DNA from 2 places in the Hoeflea sp. EC-HK425 genome. Region 2 is predicted to be linked to the other one. Evidence: riboswitches for the same ligand, from Rfam matches in the RefSeq annotation. Region 2 holds a riboswitch; the other holds the start of a gene.

Region 1 (11,446 bases), 1.2 Mb from region 2:
TGGAGTGGGGGCTGCTGGTTTTGCGCCGGCGCAACAGCCGCGCGGGCGTGCGTATGGAGGATGCCGGCGAGAGCCGCTTCCGGCGCGCATTCGACCGGGGCTTCGACTGGTTTCGTGATGTCCCCTTCGCCCGCCTGGTGCAAATGGCCTGGAACTGGCGTTACGTGACCCTGTCGATCGCGCTTGCCATGGTCATGGTTTTGGCCATCGGCCTGGCTCGCTCCGGACGCGTCGAGTTTGTCTTCTTCCCCTCGCCGGAAGCCGAGAACATCTCCGGCACCATCATTTTCAACGCAGGTCTGCCGGAAGACATCGCACTGAAAGCGATCGCCGCCCACGAGGAAGCCCTGCGCGAAGCCGACAGGGCCTTGTCAGGCAGCGGTCCCTCTTCGATCAAGGCGGTTTTCACCACTTTTGGAGCCTCAAGCCGTAGCGGCAGCGCCACCGCCCGCATCCGGGTGCAGCTGACCACATCCGAGGAGCGGGACATCCGCACTCCCGACATCGTCAATGCCTGGCGCAAGGCCGTTCCGGATATCGCAGGGGTGACCCGCTTCACTGTCGCCCAGTCACGCGGCGGTCCTCCGGGCAGGGACATCGAGGTCCGTCTGCAGGGTGAACGGGTAGCGGCGCTGAAAACCGCTGCTGCCGATGTGGTCGCGCTGCTGTCGGGCATCAACGGCATCACCGGACTGGATGACAACCTTCCCTGGGGCAAGCCCGAGCTGATCATGGAACTGACGCCGCATGGCGCCGCACTCGGCTTTTCCATCGAGGAGGTCGGCCGCCAGATCCGCAACGCCTTTGATGGATCCGTACCGTTCCGGTTTCCCCGCGGCGATGACGAGGTGACCGTTCGCCTGGTCCAGAAGCCTGCTTCGCCAGGCTCCCAGGCCTTGCGGGATTTTGAGCTGCGGAGCCCAGGCGGAACCTTTGTGCCGCTGTCGGAAGTGGTCGACATGACCGAGCGCCAGGGCTTTTCAGCGATCCAGCGCCGAGACGGCCAGAGCACCATCTCGGTGACCGGCGACATCGACACCGCGGTGACAACAACGGGCGGGGTTGTAGAGCAACTTACCAGCAGCGGTGAACTCGACCTGATCGCCGGCCGTCATGGCGTGAGTTACACTTTCGGTGGGCGCTCCGAGGAGCAGGAAAACGCCTTTGCCGACCTTCAGCTTGGGGTCGCCGTGGCGCTGAGCGTGATCTACATCATTCTTGCCTGGGTCTTCGCCAGTTACTGGCGGCCCATTGCGGTGCTGCTGATCATCCCGTTCGGCGTCGTCGGGGCGATTTTCGGCCACTGGGTGCTCGGCTATCAGCTGACAATCCTGTCCTTCATCGGGCTGCTTGGCCTGGCCGGCATCCTGGTCAATGATTCCATCATCCTGGTGGCTCGCCTGGAAGAGCGACGCGCCGAGGGAGACAGTCTTGCAGAGGCAGCCATCGGCGCCAGCCGGGATCGCCTGCGGGCCGTGTTGCTAACCTCGCTGACCACCATCGGCGGGCTGCTGCCGCTGCTCTACGAAACAAGCCTTCAGGCCCAGTTCCTGCTGCCCATGGCGATCACCATCGTCTTTGGACTGGCGATGACCACGCTGCTGGTTCTGTTTCTGGTTCCGGCACTGGTCGGCATCGGTGATGATATTGCCAGGAGTTTTTCCTACATCTATGGCAGGCGAACGGTCGGACAGCGCGCCTGAACCGGGTTACGACCGCCAGAACCGCGGCAGGAACAGCACCAGCACGGTGAACAGCTCAAGCCGTCCAAGCAACATCCCGGCCGCAAGCAGCCATTTCTGGAGGTCGCTCAGCGACTGGAAGTTTCCGGACGGGCCGATGATCTCGCCCAGGCCCGGCCCGACATTCGAAAGCGCCGTGCCTGCACCCGACAGGGCCGTGACGGTGTCGAGCCCGCTCAACCGCAGCAGGATGGCCAGCACCACGAACGAGGTCATGAACAGGAAGAAGAAGCTCATCACCGAGGCGATGACCCGGTCCTGGATCGGCTTTCCGTTGAAGCGTGCGCGAAACACGCCATGCGGATACATCACCTGGGAGACGTGCTGCCGGACAGCTTCGATCAGCACCTGAAACCGGAAGATCTTGATGCCGCAGGAGGTGGAGCCGGCGCAACCGCCGACAAACATGATGATGAAGAAGAACGTCACCGCGTGGGGGCCCCAGAGGCCGTAGTCTGTGGAGGCGTATCCGGTGCCGGTGGCGATTGAGACCACGTTGAAGGCGGAATGCCGCAAGCCCTCGAGGCCGATATGGTTCTCGCTGAAATGCGCCATCATCCAGCCTGCAAGAATCGCGACGGCGAGAAAGCCGGCAAAGGCCTTCACCTGGTCATCGGCCAGAAACGGACGGAAACGTCCCTGCAGCATCTGCACATAAAGAATGAACGGAATCGAGCCGAGCACCATGAACACCACCGCGATCCATTCGACGGCGGCATTGTTGAAATATCCGATGGATGCATCCTTGGTCGAGAACCCCCCGGTCGCCACCGTGGTCATCGCATGGATCACCGCGTCATCGGCTGCCATGCCCACGGCCATGTAGGCCACGGCGCAAAGCCCGGTCATGGCGATGAACACAAGCGTGATCGAGGTCGAGATCTGGGTGGCGCGGGGCAGGATCTTTTCCGCCGTGTCGAAGGCCTCGGCCTTGAACAGCTGCATGCCGCCGATCTGCAGCATCGGCAGCACGGCAATCGCCATGACGATGATCCCCAGACCGCCGAGCCATTGCAGCAGCCCGCGCCAGAACAGGATGCCGGGCGGAGCGCCATCCAGGCCGGTGATGACCGTGGCGCCGGTGGTGGTCAGCCCCGACATCGATTCGAAGAACGCGTCGGTGTAGCTCGGCACGACCCCCGACCAGTGAAATGGCAGTGCGCCGAACGCCACCAGTGCGACCCAGGAGACAACGGTCATCAGCATCGCCTGGCGAGTCGACAGACCCTTCGGAATGCCGCGATTGGCGGCAAACAGGCCGAGCCCGACGAGCATCGTCATCGTGCCAGAACTGGCAAAGATCATCCAGTCCTTGTTGTCGGCCGCCAGGTCGACAAGAGCGGGCAGCAGCATGGCCACGCCCAGTGTCGCCACCAGCAGGCCGGTCACCAGCATGACTGGGCGGAATTCGGAAAAAGCGGTCAATTCAGCGTTCTTGCCATTCCCGGCAGGTCCAGCGAGAAGGCCGGGATCTCGACGTCGAACAGCTCGCCCGCAGCCGATTGCATCTGGTAGGTGCCGACCATGACACCCGATGGCGTGTCCAGTGGACAGCCCGACGAATACTCATAGGTGTCACCGGGGCCGAGAACCGGTTGCTCGCCCACAACGCCGGGGCCGCGCACCTCGTCGACAATGCCGTTCTCGTCGGTGATCTTCCAGTAGCGGCTTTGCAGTTGCACGATCTGGTCGGAGTGATTGATGATGACAATACGGTAGCCCCAGACATAGCGTCCGTCCTCGGGGTCCGACTGGTCCTCGAGATAATAGGGTTCCACCGTTACTTCGATTTCGCGTGTTAGCGCACGGTACATATGCCACTCCTTGCGACACTCATTCTACACAGAGGTGCTTGCGTCAAGCATGCAGATGCCCACAAACCGGCTGGTTTCACGCTTTGCGTTGACTTGATTGTGATGAAGCGGTGCGGACGCGGCAGGTGACGGGCCGCAGCCGCAGCGCTATCACTCGGAGCCGAACGGGGAGATCAACTCATGATGGACGGAAGCGCACGCAAGATCATCCAACCCGGCCTCGACCGGGCAGGCGTGTGGCTGGCGCAGCGTGGTGTGAAAGCCGACCACGTGACGATTTTCGCGTGCGTCATCGGCCTTGCCGCAGCGGTATTGATCGCTCTGGATTACATGATTGCCGCGCTGGCGCTGATCATTGTCAGCCGGATGTGTGACGGCCTGGACGGATCGGTGGCGCGCGCCTCCCGGACGACCGATTTCGGCGGCTATCTCGACATCACGCTGGATTTCGTTTTCTACGGAGCCGTTCCCCTGGCTTTTGTCGTCCTCGATCCCGGCGCGAACGCACTGGCCGGTGCGGCGCTGATCTTCTCGTTTTACGTTAACGGCGCCAGCTTTCTTGCCTATGCGATCGTTGCGGAAAAACGCGGGCTCAGCACCGAGGCACGGGGCGTCAAATCGATCTACTTCACCACCGGTCTCGCCGAAGCCAGCGAGACCTATATCGTGTTTGCAGTCTTCTGCCTCTGGCCGGCCTGGTTTGCGCCGGTGGCCTGGGTCTTTGCGGCAATCTGCCTCTACACAGCGCTGTCGCGGATCATGCAGGCACGCGCCGAGTTTCCCGACCCGGCCTCAAAGGCCTGAGAGCGCGCGATCGAAGTCCTCGATCAGGTCTTGGGCATCCTCGATCCCGGCCGACAGTCTCAGCACCCCGGGGCCAATTCCCAGCTCGTCGCGGGCCTCTTCCGAGAGGTTCTTGTGCGTCGTCGTCGCCGGATGCGTGATCAGGCTCTTGGTGTCGCCGAGATTGTTGGACAGCTTCACCACCTCGAGCCGGTTCTGCATCGAGAATGCCGCCTCTTTGCCGCCCTTCAGCTCGAGCGCCACCAGTGTTGACCCGCCCTTCATCTGCCGGGCACAGATCTCGGCCTGCGGATGGTCGGCGCGACCGGGATAGATCACTCGCGCGATCGCCGGATGGTCTGCCAGGAAATCGGCCACCCGTGCCGCGTTCTCTGTCTGCTGCCGCACTCTCAGAGGCAGGGTTTCAAGCCCCTTGAGCAGGGTCCAGGCGTTGAACGGCGACAGCGACGGGCCGGTGTGACGGAAATAGTCGTGAAGATGCTCGTCAATCCAGTCCTTGTCCGACAGCACAACGCCGCCCAGACAGCGCCCCTGGCCGTCGATATGCTTGGTTGCGGAATAGGCCACCACATGCGCGCCCAGTTCGAGCGGTTTCTGCATCAGCGGTGTTGCAAACACATTGTCGACCACCAGCTTGGCGCCGATCTGGTTGGCGAGCTTGGCGACGCCTGCAATGTCGACCACTTCCAGTGTCGGATTGGTCGGGCTTTCAAGAAAGAACACCTTGGTGTTGGGCCGGATCGCGGTTTCGAAATTGGCAAGGTCACGTCCGTCGACGAGGGTGGACTCGATGCCGTATCTGGGCAGCAATGTTTCCACCACCCAGCGGCAGGAACCGAACAGGGCGCGCGCGGAAACCACATGGTCTCCGGCCCTCAGCTGGCACAACAGCGCCGCCGAAATTGCCGCCATTCCAGACGCCGTTGCCCGTGCGTCCTCTGCGCCCTCCATCAGGCACATGCGCTTTTCGAACATGTCGTTGGTCGGGTTTGCGTAGCGTGAATAGACGAAACCGGGATCCTCGCCCTTGAAGCGGGCTTCCGCTGCCTCGGCGCTGTCATAGACAAAGCCCTGCGTCAGGAAGATTGCTTCGGATGTTTCTCCAAACCCGGAGCGGCTGGTGCCGCCATGCACGAGCTGGGTGGCGGGGCGGAATTGTCGGTTGCTTGTCATGATCTTTGTCCAACACACAAAAAAACCGGCTTGCGAAGTCGCGAGCCGGTTTTTCAACCCGACCTTTTTAGCGACTTGTTTTACGTGGCTGCAAGCCGGTCGGCCAAATCACCACGGGATAACCTCGCTTTTAGGGGCTTCCCGCGCTTGCGTCAATCGCTTCCCCTTGCCATCAAGACATCTTGGAAAACGGAGCGCACGGACCGTGGCAGCGGGCATTCTCTCAGATCGCGCAATCAAGGCGCTCTTTGATGCCGGCAAGCTTGCCTCCGGTCGACCGCTCGATGCCGACCAGATCCAGCCTGCCAGCCTTGACCTGAGGCTCGGCGCCCGCGCCTACCGGGTTCGCGCCAGCTTTTTGCCAGGCCCCTCGGCAAGGGTCGAGGACAAGCTCGCCCGTCTCAGCATGCACGAGATCGACCTGACCGCAGGCGCTGTGCTTGAGACCGGCTGCGTCTATATCGTGCCGTTGCTTGAAAGCCTGGACCTGCCGCAGGAGATATCCGCCTCCGCCAATCCGAAAAGCTCGACCGGGCGTCTCGATATTTTCACCCGGGTGATGACCGATCACGGCCAGGAGTTCGACAAGATCGCTCCCGGCTACACTGGCCCGCTGTGGCTTGAGGTCAGCCCGCGCACCTTCCCGATTGTCGCCCGTAGCGGCTCGCGCCTGTCGCAGATCCGTTTTCGACAGGGGCACGCGGTGCTGGACGAGGATGAACTTTCGGCTCTTCACCGCTCCGAAACTCTGGTTGCCTCCGAAACGCCGAATGTCTCGGGCGGCGGCATCGCACTGTCGATCGATCTGATGGGGCAGGGCGAGGATGGCCTGATCGGCTATCGCGGCAAGCACCACACCGCGGTTATCGATGTCGACAAGCGCGGCGCCCAGGAGGTCTTCGATTTCTGGGAGCCCTTGTACAATCGCGGTTCCGCCGACCTGATCCTCGATCCGGATGAATTCTACATTCTGGTCAGCCGTGAATCCGTACACGTTCCTCCGCTCTATGCCGCCGAGATGACACCGTTCGATCCGCTGGTCGGCGAGTTCCGGGTTCATTATGCCGGTTTCTTCGATCCGGGGTTCGGACACAGCGAGGCCGGTGGTGCAGGAAGCCGTGCCGTACTCGAAGTACGCAGCCACGAGGTCCCTTTCATTCTTGAGCATGGCCAGATCGTCGGCCGGCTGATCTACGAGCGGATGCTGGAGAGGCCCGCGGCTCTGTACGGCACCGGGGCCGGATCGAACTACCAGGCTCAAGGCCTCAAACTGTCGAAACATTTTCGCAGCTGAGTTCCGGTGAGGGCAGCTTCTGGCCAGCCGTCAGCTTATCCCTTGGCCGCCAGCCTGTGCGGCGCGCATCTCGGCAAGCTCTTTCCGGATTGCCTTGAGTTCTTCCAGCATGGCGCTCTGGTCGGATGCCATGGCTTCCCGGTCTGCGGTCGCCTCGGCTTCGTGCTCCTCCTGCATGGCGGACACGATGATGCCGATGAACAGGTTGAGTACCGTGAACGTGGTGCAGGCGATGAACGGTATGAAGAACGTCCAGGCCATCGGATGCACTTCCATCACCGGACGGACAATCCCCATCGACCAGCTTTCCAGCGTCATCACCTGAAACAGTGAATAGGCTGAAGCCGGAATCGAGCCGAACCAGTCCGGAAACGTGTCGCCGTAGAGTTTCGTCGCCATCACCGAGAACACGTAGAACACCAGCGTCAAGAGCAGCATGATCGATCCCATGCCCGGCAACGCGCTGACCAGTCCGCCCACAACCCGCTTGAGCGACGGCACCATGCTGATGATCCTCAGTACGCGCAGGATGCGAAGCGCGCGAAGCACCGAAAGGTTGCCGGTCGCAGGGATCAGCGCCACCCCGACCACCAGGAGGTCGAAGATCCGCCAGGGGTCGCGGAAGAAGTCGAGCCGCCAGGCGAGAAGTCGGGCCGACACCTCCACCACGAAAACACCGAGAATGACCCGGTCGAGCACAGTCAGCACCACACCGAAGCGTTGCATGACTTCGGGTACGGTCTCGAGTCCCAGCGTGATCGCGTTGATAACGATCAGCGCGGTGATGAAGGCCTCGAAGCGGCGCGACGACAAAAAGGTTTTCAACTGGTCCATGAAGCAATTCTGGGGTTTGAAGAAGCGCCACTGATATGAGGTGGCGCCCGCGGCGCGTCAAGCCGCCTTGCGGATTGATCCTGCTTGACACGGCTGCTCAACACCGCCAAGGATCACCGGCGAAGGCGGGTGTAGCTCAATGGTAGAGCAGAAGCTTCCCAAGCTTAAGACGAGGGTTCGATTCCCTTCACCCGCTCCATTCCCGGATTTTTCGCAAGGTTGTTCGCAGCTTCCGCCATGGCCGCCCATTCCGGCGCCGCGGGATGAGGGGTCTTTTCCCAAAGATGCGTATTGGAAACGAGTTGTCCCAGTGCCCGCCACCCGGCAACCGACATCAGCAGCCAGTAGAGCGGTGTCAGCAGCACCCATCGGCGCTTCAGCCGGGTTCGTTCGTGCCGCGTGAAACCTCTCCATCCCATGCTGGCAAACACCAGGTAGCTGCCGGCGATGTTGATAAGGTCGATCCACATCAGGATGCGGTGCAGGTCCGAGACTGGAGAAGCCATGCCGCTTGCCAGCCAGGCCAGCGTCAATCCGATGAAGGCGAACATAAGCGGGTGCGCCAGCGCGGAGACGAGCATGCCGGCGATCATCAGCTGGAAAACCGCAAATCCGGCTGGTCCAAGCACCCTGACGGTGTGCATCGGCCGGCGCATGGCCACCAGCCAGGTCTGGGCCCAGCCCTTGAGCCAGCGTGTTCGCTGGCGTGTCCAAACCTCGAGTGTGGAGGGGGCGATTTCGACGGTTGCGCTGTTCAGCGTCCCTGTACGGTAGCCATGGGCATAGAGACGGAGGCCGAGATCCGCGTCCTCCGTCACATTGTGCGGATCCCATCCGCCGGCAGCCTCGAGGGCAACCCTCCTGAAATGATTTGATGTCCCGCCAAGCGGGATCGGCATCCGCACCCGTGCCAGAAAGGGAATGAGCACACGAAACAGGCCGCTGTATTCGAGTGCGAACAGTCCGGAAATCCAGTTTGTACCAAGGTTTGCAATTGCCAATGGTGCCTGTACGCACCCAAGCCGGTCGTCACCCTCGGCAAAGGCCGCACAGGCTTCAAGCAACTGTCCCGGTGCTGGTTTGTCTTCCGCGTCGTAGACCGCGACCAGCGACCCGCGTGCTCCCTGCAACGCATATTGCAGGGCCTTGGGCTTGGTGCGCGGGCCGAAATCGGGAGTGAGAACGATTTCGCATTCCGGCCCGAGCTGTTGCGCCTGCAGCGCCGATATCGTTGCCGTGTCATCGATTTCGCAAACATATTTCACGTCCAGCAGGCTCTTGGGCCAGCGCAGCGCCGAGATCCGTGAGACGATGGCTGGGATCATCTCGGCTTCGTCATGCAGGGCAATGAGCACTGTATAGACCGGAAGCCGGGTCCCGGACGGCGGCTCGCAGGCGTGTGTGCGGTTCCGCCTGAAAGCGGACATCAGGAGAGCGCAAAGCCTAAGCAAGATACCACCGGAGAAGAACAGCGTCAGGACGATATGCAGCACGGTAAAGGCCGCGAAAGGCCACAGCACAAGACAGGTGGCGGAAAGATAGACCGCCAGCCCCAGAAGAAACCCCTGTGAGCCGGTCATGACCCGACGGGCACTTGCGTCACGCCGGTCCTGGTCGAGTTCGAAGGTGATCCGCCTCACCCGTTCGGCTGCATCGGCCTGCCAGACAGCTTTGCGGATGGTGGCAGGTGAGGCGATGGCAAGGCTGTCGCGCAGCCCTGGCATGTCGCGCAGGCGGCTCCGGTAGTCGTCCAGCTGCCGTGCTTCGGGCACGATTGCCGTGACTTGTCCGCCGGCGCGCAAAAGCCTCAGCGGTCCGTCCCGGTGCAAAAGCACGTCCATTGACGGCAGCCGGACAACTTCTTCCGGATCTATCTCATCGAGATGCGGGAGACCGAGTTCACACGCCAGCCAGCGATAGTAGAGATCGGGGTCGATCAGGCCCTCGGCCATCAGTTCCTTTTCTATGGTGGTTGCGTTGGCACGCGCGGCTTCAGTGGCGGCTCTGACGTGAGGTTTGCCAATGCCGCATTGCAGAAAGAAGCGGGCTTCGGGGCTCGTCTCGCTCAGGGTAGGATGCAACCGGACAGGCTGTACCGGATCGTATCCGTTGCCGATCACCCCATCGGCGGTCATGTCCTCGCCGACTTTGCCGGAAACCGGATGATCTGAGCTTTTGCTTGCTGCCATGACTCTGATACATACAAGGCTGTTGGAGTGGGATACTAAATCTATGGTAGTGAAAACGCGCATTAATGCACCCCTAATATTGCGGGGTATTTCCCGCATAATGTGCGCTTTGGTTGTTTTTCTTGCCGCGGTTTTCCCGGCCGCGAGCGCTGACGGCCTGATCGTTCCCAATTACATGGACCCGCGGGAGCGCGTTCCGCTTCCGGATCTGGCCCCCTACAGCCGTATCCGTTTCGTCACCACGGTTGATTTTCCGCCCTTCAGCTTTCTCGATCAGACCGGCCATCTTGCCGGGTTTCACATCGATCTGGCGCGCGCAATATGTGAGGAGCTGGATGTGCTGCCGCGCTGCCAGATCCAGGCCTTGCCCTGGGGCGAGCTTGAGGGTGCATTGGAAAAGGGGCAGGCCGAAGCGCTGATTTCGGGCCTGGCGATCACTGCGGAAAGCCGGTCGAAATACCGCTTCACGCGCGCTTACCTCGCCTTGCCGGCCCGATTCGTGCTCGCAGGCGAGGCGAGTTCTGGCGAGGACAGCGCAGTGGCGCTTCGCGGCAAGCGCGTCGGCGTGCTGGAATCCACCGCACACGAGGTGATGCTGCGCGACTGGTTCTCAGAAACGAGGCCGGTCACCTTCACCCGGACGGAATGGATGTTCGATGCGCTCAAGGCCGGCAACATAGATGCCGTCTTCGGTGACGGCCTGCAATTGTCATTCTGGCTGTCCAGCCGCTCGGCGGAGAATTGCTGCCGGTTCTTCGGCGGCCCCTATTTTTCCCAGGCCCACCTTGGAGAAGGGCTGGCGATCGCGGTCCGACCGCGCAACACGTCTCTTGCCAAGGCTTTCGACCATGCACTTGCGGCCCTGAACAGAAACGGGCGTTTCACCGAACTCTACCTGCGCTGGTTCCCCAACGGGCTTTACTGACCGGTGCGGCGATCCGGCCTTGGCTTGGGTGGAAACCGGAACGGCAGGGCCAGCGCCCAGCCAAGACCGGCGGTGCGGCTGTCGCGCCACTCCGACAGCCCGATCTCGATACCGGTGTCGCCGCGCCGTGGCGTTTGCGTGTAGGTTGAAAACAGCCGGTCCCAGATCGCCAGGTTGAACCCGTAGTTCGAATCCGTTTCGCGCGGATCGGTCGAATGGTGAATCCGGTGCATGTCCGGCGTCACGATCAGCAGCCGCAGCACGGCGTCGACAGGTTTGGGCAGCCGGATATTGGCGTGATTGAACATCGCCGCGCCATTGAGAATGATCTCGAAAACCAGAACCGCAACGGGCGGCGCACCGAGCGCTATGATGACAGCCGCCTTCCAGAACATCGACAACACGATTTCAAGGGGATGAAATCGCAACGCGGTGGTCAAATCGAACCCGGTATCGGCATGGTGCATGCGGTGGATGCGCCACAGCCATGGCCACTTGTGGCTGACCACATGCTCGAGCCAGACTGCGAAATCGAGCAGGACGAAGGCGATGATTCCCGCCACCCAGAGCGGCACACCGAGAAGCGGAAACAGGCCGAAGCCATTGGATTGCGCCCAAAGCGCAGTGCCGACTGCGGCCAGCGGAAACACGACCCTGAGTGTCACCGAGGA
Region 2 (11,446 bases):
AGTTGCGCCATCCGCCCGTGTTGCCGATCGTCATCAGCCGGATCATGCCGCCCGAATCGGCCAGCATCTGTTCGCGCAGCGCCCGGACGAAGGTACCTTCGGTCAGCACCGCCTCGGCAATGCGGTCATCGCGCAGCAGGTAAGGCAGATCCAGAACCTGCACATAGGGGAAGATACCGGACGCGCCGCCTGAGGTGGAGATGTAGATGTCGATCGACCCGTCGGCGATGCCCTGGAGGCACTCCGCGCCGGTCGAGCACAGCTGCGTGCCGATGAACAGTTCGACCTCGATCGCGCCATTCGAGGCCTTCTCGACATAGTCCTTGAACACGATCAGACCGTCATAGTCCTCGTCGTTCTCGTTCGAGTTGGCCGTTGCACGCAGCTTGATATCGGCCGCCTGCGCCGCCGTGATCATGCCGCCGGCGAGGACCGAAAGTCCCAGCGCCGCCGCGGTCAGTGTTTTCATTGCCTGTTTCAAGATCATTGAAGAGCCTCCCGTTGATAATTGTTATGCATCACTAGTCTTATATAAGACACAAGATCGACAACATCCCTGTCCTTGTCAACCGGGCACAAGCTGTCGGAAACATCTTCCGCAAGCTTCCCGTTTCTCATCGCGCGAATCCGAACAGCTGCGGCACGAACAGCGAGATCTGCGGCACGAAGGTGATCAGGAAGATCACGATCACCTCCACCAGCAGAAACGGCAGGATAGCCTTTGCGATGGTTTCCACCCGCTCGCCCGACACGCTTGAGGTGACGAACAGCACCAGCCCCATCGGCGGCGTCGCCAGCCCGACGGTCAGATTGACGCTCATGATGATGGCGAAGTGCACCGGGTGCACGCCGAGATCGGTGAAGATCGGCCCCAGGATCGGACCCAGGATAATGATCGCCGGTCCCGCATCAAGGAACATTCCGACGATGAACAGCAGAACATTGATCAGGAACAGCAGGATGTAGGGATTGTCCGAAAGGCCAAGGATAAAATTGGCGAGGATCTCCGGCGTGTGCGACAGGCTGACCACGGTCTTGAACGCCATTGCGGCACCGACAAGCAAAAGCACCACCGACGTCGTCATCGCAGCCTTTGTCAGCACTTTTGGCAGGTCTGCCCAGCCCATGGTCTTGAGAATGAACAGCGACACGATGAAGGCATAGACTGCCGCCACCGCAGACGCCTCCGTCGGCGTGAACACGCCGCCCAGGATCCCACCGAGAATGATCACCGGGGTCAGCAGCGGGAAGAACGCCTTCAGGCTTGCCTGCCCGCGCTCCGGCCAGCTCGCCTTGCGCGCCGCAACCGGAAAATCGTGCCGCTTGGCAAGAAAGGCGACGACCATCATCAGGCCGACGCCGACCAGCACCCCGGGAACGATGCCGGCGAGAAACAGTGCAGCCACCGATTCTCCCATCACATAGGCATAGATGATCATGATCCCCGACGGTGGAATGATCGGCCCGATCACCGAGGATGCCGCGGTCACAGCCGCCGCGAATTTCCGGGTGTAGCCGTTTTTCTCCATTGCCGGGATCAGCATCGATCCCAAGGCCGAAACATCCGCAACGGCGGAGCCGGACAGGCCTGCAAACAGCATCGAGGAGAGGATGTTCACATGCGCAAGACCGCCCTTGAGATGACCGATCATCGCCTGGCTGAACTCGACGATGCGCATGGTGATGCCGCCGCGGTTCATCAGCTCGCCCGCCAGCATGAAGAACGGGATCGCCATCAGCGGAAACGAATCCATGCCCGTGAAGACGTTGCGGTAAAGCAGCGCGATGTCGCGTTCCTGTCCGTTGAGCCAGAGCAGAAACCCGGGGGCTGCCAACATGCCGAAGAACACCGGCAGGCCGATCATCAGGAAAATCAGGAACAGCGGCAGGAAGAAGAACAGCATGGCCTACTCCACCGCCACGATCACCCGGTCATGATCCTCGGGCAACTCGGCCTCCGGATCGATGAGGTGAGCAAGCGCCTTGAGACACAACTCGACATTGACAAGGGTCATAATAAACAGGCCGACAGGCAGCGACATGTACATCCATGCCAGCTTGATGCGAACAAGCCCGAGGCCGAGAAACTCAAGCGGCAGCTTCAGCGAGCTGGAATTGAACAGCCAGCCGGAGTTGACATGGTTGAGCCCGAGCCGGAATCCGTAGACAAGCACGACCAGCGACACCAGCAACAGCATCAGGCCGAGCAAGGCGCCAAGCCGCGCGGGCAACAGGTCCTTGACCATCTCAATGGAAACAAACCCGCCCCAGCGATAGGCCGTTGGTGCAATCAGCGCCGTCATCCAAAGCATCAGAAAACGTGCGCCCTCATCGGGCCATGCCAATGCATTGCCGAGGATGTAGCGGAAAACCACCTGCAGGATGATGATCAGCACCATCAGCCCCATAGCCACCCAGGCAATGTTGCGACCAGCCCTTAGAAGCAGGGTGTTCAACCCCGCCAGCGGTTTGAGCACCGCCAGAATCACCGTCATGGTCTTGGTCCTCCCCAGGGCCACCCGCCAAACCGCGTCCGCAAGTCTTATATAAGACCTTCCCTATGGGCTTCTATTTCTCGACGCCTGTCAAGACCGGAAATTCTCACCGGCTGAGTGTCAGCTCCGAATGAACACGTGCTCGGTCCGCTGCACCAGCGTCTCGCCGGGCCGAAGTACGGCGCCGGCAAAGCCGGGATGGTTGGGGCTGTCGGGCCAGCTCTGGGTTTCAAGGCAGAAGCCGGCAAAGGCCGGATAGGGTTTTCCGGTCAGCCCCGGCACCGTCGGCTTGACCTTGAACCCGGCGTAAAACTGCAAACCCGGCTCGCTTGACCGAAGCTCCATGGCAATCCCCGAACGCATCGACCGCGCCAGCGCAATGGTCCGGGCCGGCTGCCGTTCGGTCGACAGGCAGAAATTGTGGTCATAGGCCACCTGGCCGTCCGGGCCTTCACGGCGGATCGGCCGCAGTTCACGGAAATCGAAGTCCGTACCCTCCACGTCCCGGATCTCGCCGGTGGGGATCTGCTCCGCATCGACCGGCAGGTAATGATCTGCCGCGATCATCATTTCATGATCGAGGATGTCGTCGGCATCGTCGAGGGTGAAATAACTGTGATGGGCGATGTTGGCGAGCGTCGGCCGGTCGGTGACGCTGGTATAGGTGATGGCCATGCAGCCGCCAGCACGAAGCTCATAGCGGGCTTCGATCTTCATCGTGCCGGGGTAGCCCGACTGGCCATCCGGATCGACAATTGAAAAAACCGCGTGATCGCTGCCGTGGCTTTCCAGCGTCCACAACCTCTTGCCGATACCGGCACTGCCGCCGTGCAGATGGTTGATACCACGCTCGTTGCATTCGAGCTGATAGCTGACCCCGTCAAGAACAAACCGGCCGCCGGCAATCCGGTTGGCATGCCTCCCGGCGGTCTGGCCGAAATAGGGCGAGTACAGCGGATAACTGGCAAAGTCGGGGAAGCCCAGCGTCAGCGGCGGCGCGTGGCCTTCCAGCCGGAGATCCTGCAGGGTGGCGCCCCAGGTCATGATCTTCGCTGTCAGCCCGCCACCGTTTATCGTCACACGGTGCACCGTCTCACCGTCCGCAGTCTGGCCGAAAGCTTCAATCGTCATGCTGTTTCTCCCGTCAATCAGCGGCGGATGGTTTCGGAAGAAGACATGATCCTGTTTTCAGTCCGGCGCAAGACCGCATCAGCGCGTCAGTTGACGCGTCGCAGCTTCCAGTCCCGCAAGCGTCATCGGGAACATACGATCACCGAACAGATGCCGGATCAGCGCCGTCGAATGGGTATGCGGCCAATAGGCTTCCGGTGTCGGGTTGAGCCAGGCCACCTTGTGGAAATGGTTGAGCATCCGCGTCAGCCAGACCTGGCCCGGCTCCTCGTTCCAGTGCTCGACCGAGCCGCCCACCGATACCACCTCGTACGGGCTCATGGCCGCATCCCCGACGAAGATCACCCGGTAGTCCGAGCCGTAGGTGCGCAACACCTCCGCCGTCGGCAACAACTCCTGGCGCCGCCGGCGGTTGTCGCGCCAGACCCCCTCGTAGAGACAGTTGTGGAAGTAGAAATACTCCATGTGTCGGAACTCGGCCCGCGCCGCGGAAAACAGCTCCTCGACCACCTTGATGTGATCATCCATCGAGCCGCCGACATCGAAAAACATCAGAAGCTTGACCGCGTTGCGGCGCTCCGGCCGGGTCTTGACGTCAAGCCAGCCATGTTCCGCCGTCGACTGGATGGTGCCCGGAAGATCGAACTCTTCCGCCGCACCTTCGCGCACCCAGCGCCTGAGCCGCCTCAGCGCCACCTTGATGTTGCGTGTGCCGAGCTCGACCTTGTCATCAAGGTTCCTGAATTCCCGCTTGTCCCAGACCTTCACCGCCCGCCGATGACGGCTTTCGTCCTGGCCGATCCGCACGCCCTCGGGATTGTAGCCATAGGCCCCGAAAGGCGACGTGCCGGCGGTACCGATCCATTTCGACCCGCCCTGGTGCCGCTTCTGCTGCTCCTCGAGCCGTTGCTTGAGGGTTTCCATCAGCTTGTCGAAACCGCCAAGGCTCTCGATCAGCTTCTTCTCGTCTTCGCTCAGATGCTTCTCCGCCATCCGCCGGAGCCATTCCTCGGGCAGGTTGCGGGCATCGACGCCGGTTTCGCCGCCGATTGCCTCGACACCGCGGAAATAGTGCGAGAACACCTGGTCGAACCGGTCAATATGGCGCTCGTCCTTCACCAGCGCCGCCCGCGCCAGGTAATAGAAACCCTCGACATCATAGCGCGACAGCCCGGCCTCAAGCCCTTCCATCAGGGTGAGATATTCGCGCAGCGAGACCGGGACTTTAGCGGCTTTGAGCTCTAGGAAAAACGGAAGAAACATGGGCGCGACCATAGCCGCAATGCCAAGCCCTTGCCAACCGGTTTAGTGCCGATCGTCTTCAGCCGCCCTTGAGTTCCGGATTGGGAAAATAGCCTGGCCCGATGGTCAGCGGCTTGTCGGGAACGACGGTGTCGTCGATCTGGCTGGTGAAATTCTTCTCCCCGGACCAGATCAGCCGGCTGCGGGTGTGGTCGTAAAGCCGGAGCGCGACATGATAGGGCTTGCCAGCCTTGACGCCGCGCACCTGTGGAGAATGAACGCCGTAACGGACGCTGCGCGCGTGCAGCCTGGTCTCGACGGCGAGCGGCGGTCCGCCCGCCGGGTCCTCGAACTCGGCAATCAGCCAGGTCCCGACCGGTAGCGGTTTGAGCACATTGGCGACAAACCCGTAATAAACCTGCGCTTCGCGGTAGTTGTAGACAAAGCCGCCGCCGGCAATTTCCAGATACGGCTTTTCCGCCGGGTCCTCGCGCGTTGCCCATCCAGCCGCCAGCAGCAGGCAGGCGAGGCCAACGATTGCTGCGATGACTTTCTCGAATGTCCTGTCTTCCCGCACGGCCATGTCCGCCACGCCCCGATCGCTTCGCCGGTATGGGTCTGATCAGCGATCATGTTCTCACATTTCACGGAACGGATCCAGCTTGAGGCTGATCCGGCGGCTTTATCCGGAATCGCAATCCGCCACTTCGTTCCCGGTGAGGTCTACCGGCTGTACTTGATGAACGGCGTCAGCGTGGCGATGCGGTCATAGAGCTTTCGCGCGGTGGCGTTGAATTCCTGCGTCATCCAGTAGACGCTCGGGCAGCCATCGGCGTCGGCCTGCGCGTAGACCGCCTCGATCAGCGCCCGGCCAAGACCGGTACCGCGCACGTCCGGCGCGGCATACAGGTCCTGGAGATAGCAGACCGGCTCCACCTTCCAGCCGTGGCGGTGGTACATGTAGTGCACCAGCCCGGCAGGCTTGCCGTCCACCAGCGCCAGCATCCCGCGCGGCTCGTAGAACGAGGCCTCACCTGCGGCGTGGGGACCGGCGATGCGGGCCAGCGTGGTCCGGTAGACCTCCTCCGGCACACTTGATTCGTAGAATTCCAGATAAAGTGTCCACAACCGCCGCCATTCGGGCTCGTCAGCAAGCGTTATCGGCCGTATTTCAACACTCCCGCTCATGCATTCACTCCCTCTTTTCCGGCCGGCAAACGGTCTTCCCCGATCTCCTGGATGTCGAAGGGCGTGGTTTGGTAGACCTGGTTGATCCAGTTTCCGAACAGCAGGAAGGCATGGCTGCGCCAGCGGTTTTGCGGCTTGTTGTCCGGGTTGTCATCCGGAAAATAGTTTGCCGGCGGCTTGATCGGTGTCCCCGACTTCACGTCGCGGAAATATTCCTCGGCCAGCGTGCCGGAATCATATTCGATATGATTGAAGATGTAGAGCCGGTTGGCGAAAGCCTCGTGCAACAGGCACAGGCCCGTCTGCTGGCTTTCCATCAGGATCTCGAAATCCGGCGTAAGGTCCTCGCGGCGGACCTCCGTCCAGCGAGACACCGAAACCTGGAAATCGTCCGAAAATCCCGTGAGATAGGGAGAGGCAGGGTTGAGGTTGCGGTGCCGGTAGACGCCAAAGGCCTTCTCCTGTAGCGCCCGCTTCGGCACCTTGTGGAAGTGCCAGGCCGCAGCCATCGCCCCCCAGCAGACAAAAAAGCTCGAATGAACATGGGTGGTCGTCCAGTCGAGGATCTGCTCCATCTCCTGCCAATAGGTCACATCCTCGAACGGCAGCGTCTCGATCGGCGCGCCGGTGATGATGAAGCCATCGAACTTGCGGTGCTTTATCTCGTCCCAGGTGTGGTAGAAATTGATCAGGTGATCTTCCGAAGTGTTCTTGGCCACATGCGAGCCGATCCGCACCAGCGTCAGTTCGACCTGCAGCGGTGACGCCCCGATCAGCCGCGCGATCTGCGTTTCAGTGGCGATCTTGTTCGGCATCAGGTTCAACAGCCCGATATGAAGCGGACGGATATCCTGCCGCACGGCAACGGATTCATCCATGATTTGCACGCCTTCGCGCACAAGCGCATCGCGGGCGGGAAGACCATCGGGAATACGGATCGGCATGACGCTGTAAGCTCCAACAAAAAACCGGCCGCGAATGTCAACGCTACCGGTCCGGTGGGAACGCGCCCCGTCGGCCATTTAGCGAGTTGTTTAACGTGGCTGCAAGCCGGCCGGCCAAATCACCACGAAACGCAATCTAGTAAGGCTTGCAGGCAAGGTCAATCGCACGGCGATGACAAGCCGCAACGCTGATCAGACAAACCGGGCCTGTTGGGTTGCCGTTGCTGGCGAACCGGCGCGCCGCACCAGATTGCGGCCATCACTCTTGGCCTGGTACACGGCCGCGTCTACCTCTGCCAAGGCTCTCGGCAGATCGTCGCCGGGAGCAAGCTCGCAGTAGCCGAAACTCGCCGTCAGTCGAAGGCTTCCGGTGCTGGTGGCAATATGCAGCCGCTCGACCGCGCTGCGCAGGTGTATGGCCTGAAGCCGGATCGCCTCGTCATCGAGACCGGCAACCAGGATGCAGAATTCCTCGCCGCCAAGCCTGGCACAAAGGGCTGATTGTGGCGTCTCCCTTTCCAACAGCCGGGCAAACGCCTTGAGCGTACGATCTCCGACTTCATGACCGTAGCGATCATTGACGCGCTTGAAGTGATCTATATCGCAGATGATCAGGCCCGTTGGCAACGGCGCGGAGGCCGCCCTGAGTGCCTGCACCCTGGCTTCGAAGGCACGACGGTTGAGCAACCCGGTCAGCGGGTCTGTTTCCGCAAGCCGGCGCAAATGCTGCACCAGCGTCACCGAGTAACGGGCAAACAGCGCAAGCCCGATCATGATCGCGAAGATGGCATTCTCTGTCTGCATCGACGAAGCAAGTTGCGAACTCTTGAAGGCGCTGTGTGTTGTCAAATCGACGTCTGAGATCTCCACCCTGACAACCCTGCTCGCGGACAACCCCGCCTGGATCAGGAACACCGATGCCAGCACCAGATCGACCCGGTGGCTTCTCGCGCGCCAGACCAGCAGACAGCACATCAGATAGACAAAGCTCGCGAACCCGCTGACGGCAATCACCCGCACCCAGAACAACGGCCCCTGGTGGTTTGCGTAGAGTGCCGCGCCGGCAGTCAGCAACACCGCCAGGACATAGGGCGGCCATGGCACATCTTTGCCGAACAGCGAGGCCACCCCCCACAACAACAGGAAATGGCCGGCAAAAAGCGATCCCAGGATGAGCGCCTGGTAGGCTGGCTGACGGTCAGTATCGACCAGCATGACCCCAATAAAGCCGACCACCGACAAGAGATAGGCACCGGACAGGCGCAACGCAGCCTGCTGCTTGCGGTCATGCAGATAAAGCAGCAGGAATGCACCACCGCCGGACAGGAAGATTGCAGGTCCAAGCCATTCATATGACAGGGTGGCATACGGCAAGTTGATCGGCCTTTCGCGAGTGTCCGGAGCCACCCAAGCTAACAGCCAAACCTAGCCAATTAATTACCGGCAAGAACTAATTGCCGCGCTGCCTTGCCAAAAATGCCAGCCGCTCAAAAAGATGGACATCCTGCTCGTTCTTCAAGAGCGCGCCGTGCAGTTTCGGCAACGCGTTCTTGGCGTCCCCACGCAGGGCTTCCGGTGCCACGTCATCAGCAACGAGCAGCCTGATCCAGTCCAGCGCCTCGGACGTCGAGGGTTTCTTCTTCAGCCCCGCTGTCTCCCGGATCTCGTAGAACTGCGTCAGGGCCTCGCGGACCAGTGTTTGCTTGATCCCCGGATAATGCACATCGACAATCCGCTGCAGCGTCTCCATGTCGGGAAAACGGATATAGTGGAAGAAGCAGCGGCGCAGAAATGCGTCGGGCAATTCCTTCTCGTTGTTCGATGTGATGATGACGATCGGCCGCTGTCTGGCCCGGATCGTTTCGCCGGTCTCATAGACAAAGAACTCCATGCGATCGAGTTCCTGCAGCAAGTCGTTGGGAAACTCGATATCGGCCTTGTCGATCTCGTCGATCAGCAGCACCGTCTTCTTGTCGGCTGCAAAAGCTTCCCAGAGTTTTCCACGGCGAATGTAGTTGGCCACGTCGTTGACACGCTCATCACCAAGCTGGCTGTCGCGCAACCGGCTGACCGCATCGTACTCATACAGCCCCTGATGCGCCTTTGTGGTGGATTTCACCGACCATTCAATCAGCTCCAGTCCCAGCGCACTGGCGATCTGCACGGCAAGTTCGGTCTTGCCTGTGCCGGGTTCACCCTTGACCAGAAGCGGCCGCTCGAGCCGGATCGCGGCATTGACCGCAACGGTGAGATCCTTTTCCGCCACATAGGCGGACGTGCCTTCAAACTGCATACTTCCTCCATACACCGCCTGTCGGGCGGCTTGGTTCGATCGCATCTTCAACACCACACTCGGGCGCGGGACGCAACCCGTTCGCGGGAATGGCATTTCCCCGCGACGACGGTTTGCGCCAGATCAAGGCGGCGCCCGCAAGGGCGCGACAGGATGAGTCTGAACATGCCGAGAGCATCAACTGGAGAATGACATGACGCTTTACCACATCCATCTGGTCATGGCCCGCAACAAGGAATTCCCCGAAGGCAACGTCCATCGCGGCTATGACATTCATGCGCCGCTGGACCAGGAAGGCCATCTCGACAAGGCCGCCTGGGAAAAGGCGCCGTCATCTTCGACGGTGGTGCGGTTCTGGGATGGCGAGCGCTCGGAACTGGGCTATCTCGTCCATCACCCGAAAGTCGGCTGGGCATTCGATTATGACCCCGCAGATGATGACGACGATGAAACCGGTTTCAGACTGTCCAATCACGTCTTCAAGACCGGGGAATACATCTCCATCCGCGATCACGGTGCGGACGAGTTGCACACCTTCGTCATTGCCTCGGTGACAAAGGCGGATTGATTCCGCCCCGCTCTGATCAATCGGGATTTGTCGCGCCCGGGGCGAGATGCCGCGGGCGCGATTTTATATTCAGCTGCCCTCGATTTCCTCGCGCAACATCTCGAGCTCAAGCCATTCGCCTTCCATCGCCTCGATCTCGCCCTTGAGGGCGTCGTGGGTCTTGGCCCGGGCGGCAAACCCGTCCGGGTCCTTGGCAAACAGCTTGGGATCAGCCATTTCAGCCTCGATTTTCGCAAGCTTCGCCTGCGCTTCCTCGATCTTGACCGGAAGCGATTCCAGCGCAAATTTCTGCTTGTAGGACAGCTTGCGCGATGCATCGCGATTGCCTGCCTGCGGTTTCGGCGCCGGGGCCGCGCTGCCGCTTTCCTGCGCTGCGCGGGCCTTGGTCTCCCGCGCCTCCGTGCCCCGTTGTACCAGCATGTCGGAATAGCCCCCGGCATAGGCGATCCAGCGCCCGTCCGGCTCCAAAGGGTTCGCCGGCGCCAGCGTCGAGGTCACCGTACGGTCGAGAAAATCACGGTCATGGCTGATCAGGATCACCGTTCCCGGATAGGACGCGACCACCTCCTGCAGCAGATCAAGCGTTTCCATGTCGAGATCGTTCGTCGGCTCATCAAGGATCAGCAGGTTCGACGGGCGCGACAGGATCCGCGCCAGCACCAGCCTCGCCTTCTCGCCGCCGGATAGGTTGCGGATCGGGGTCCGCGCCTGCTCTGGCTGGAACAGGAAATCCTTCATGTAGCCGGTGACATGCTTGGCTTCGCCGTTGACGATCAGGCTGTCACCGCGCCCGTCGGTCAGATAATGCGCCAGCGTTTCCTCCGGATCGAGCACCTCGCGTCGCTGGTCGAGAACCGCGATGTCGAGTTTAGAACCGTGCCGCACGAAACCGGTGTCGGTCTCGAGTTCGCCGATCAGCATCTTCAGCAGCGTCGTCTTGCCTGCACCGTTGGGGCCGACAATGCCGATACAGTCGCCGCGGTTGATCCGCATCGAGAAATCGCGCACCACCGCCGGCGCGCCGTCATAGCTCTTCGAGATGCCTTCAGCCTCGATCACCAGCTTGCCCGAATCGCGCCCCTCGGCAACCTGCGCATTGATCCGCCCCTGCGGTCCCTTGTGGCCGCGGAACTCGGCGCGCATGGTCTTGAGGTCGGACAGCCGCCGCATGTTGCGCTTGCGCCGTGCCGTCACGCCGTAGCGCAGCCAGTGTTCCTCGCGCTCGATCTGGCGTCCAAGCTTGTGCTGCTCAAGCTCCTCGGCTTCCAGCACGGAATCCCGCCAGGCCTCGAAATGCGCAAATCCCCGGTCAAGCCTGAGCGACCTGCCCCGGTCAAGCCATATGGTCATTCGGCTGACGCGCTCGAGAAACCGCCGGTCATGCGAGATCACCAGAAGCGCACTGCGGCTGCGTGTCAGTTCTTCTTCCAGCCATTCGATGGTCGGAAGATCGAGATGGTTGGTCGGCTCGTCCAGAAGCAGGATATCCGGTTCCGGCGCCAGCACCCGCGCCAGCGCCGCGCGGCGGGCTTCGCCTCCGGACAGCGTCTGAGGATCGGCTTCACCATCCAGCCCCAGATGCTCC

What was found. Region 2 has a riboswitch for S-adenosylmethionine ahead of metA (homoserine O-succinyltransferase). Riboswitches for the same ligand answer to the same signal wherever they lie in the genome.
Region 1: it holds a riboswitch for S-adenosylmethionine, as region 2 does, so the genes downstream of both, SPHINGO391_RS18815 (O-succinylhomoserine sulfhydrylase) here and metA (homoserine O-succinyltransferase) in region 2, are expected to answer to the same signal.

The regions. Positions count from the first base shown of each region.
Region 1 covers NZ_LR701572.1:3,331,544-3,342,989, reverse strand. The annotation lists gene SPHINGO391_RS18835 (efflux RND transporter permease subunit) at 1-1,703, shown strand, start outside; gene SPHINGO391_RS18830 (TrkH family potassium uptake protein) at 1,710-3,167, opposite strand; gene apaG (Co2+/Mg2+ efflux protein ApaG) at 3,164-3,556, opposite strand; gene SPHINGO391_RS18820 (CDP-alcohol phosphatidyltransferase family protein) at 3,737-4,360, shown strand; gene SPHINGO391_RS18815 (O-succinylhomoserine sulfhydrylase) at 4,349-5,533, opposite strand; SAM riboswitch at 5,580-5,658, opposite strand; gene SPHINGO391_RS18810 (2'-deoxycytidine 5'-triphosphate deaminase) at 5,739-6,827, shown strand; gene SPHINGO391_RS18805 (ion transporter) at 6,858-7,661, opposite strand; tRNA gene SPHINGO391_RS18800 (tRNA-Gly) at 7,787-7,860, shown strand; gene SPHINGO391_RS18795 (glycosyltransferase family 2 protein) at 7,826-9,850, opposite strand; gene SPHINGO391_RS18790 (transporter substrate-binding domain-containing protein) at 9,951-10,775, shown strand; gene SPHINGO391_RS18785 (sterol desaturase family protein) at 10,769-11,446, opposite strand, start outside.
Region 2 covers NZ_LR701572.1:4,562,055-4,573,500, reverse strand. The annotation lists gene dctP (TRAP transporter substrate-binding protein DctP) at 1-484, opposite strand, end outside; gene SPHINGO391_RS24465 (TRAP transporter large permease) at 615-1,904, opposite strand; gene SPHINGO391_RS24460 (TRAP transporter small permease subunit) at 1,908-2,495, opposite strand; gene SPHINGO391_RS24455 (aldose epimerase family protein) at 2,616-3,626, opposite strand; gene SPHINGO391_RS24450 (VWA domain-containing protein) at 3,705-4,889, opposite strand; gene SPHINGO391_RS24445 (hypothetical protein) at 4,948-5,451, opposite strand; gene SPHINGO391_RS24440 (GNAT family N-acetyltransferase) at 5,592-6,056, opposite strand; gene metA (homoserine O-succinyltransferase) at 6,053-7,000, opposite strand; SAM riboswitch at 7,059-7,136, opposite strand; gene SPHINGO391_RS24430 (GGDEF domain-containing protein) at 7,193-8,374, opposite strand; gene SPHINGO391_RS24425 (MoxR family ATPase) at 8,451-9,293, opposite strand; gene SPHINGO391_RS24420 (hypothetical protein) at 9,487-9,861, shown strand; gene SPHINGO391_RS24415 (ABC-F family ATP-binding cassette domain-containing protein) at 9,931-11,446, opposite strand, start outside.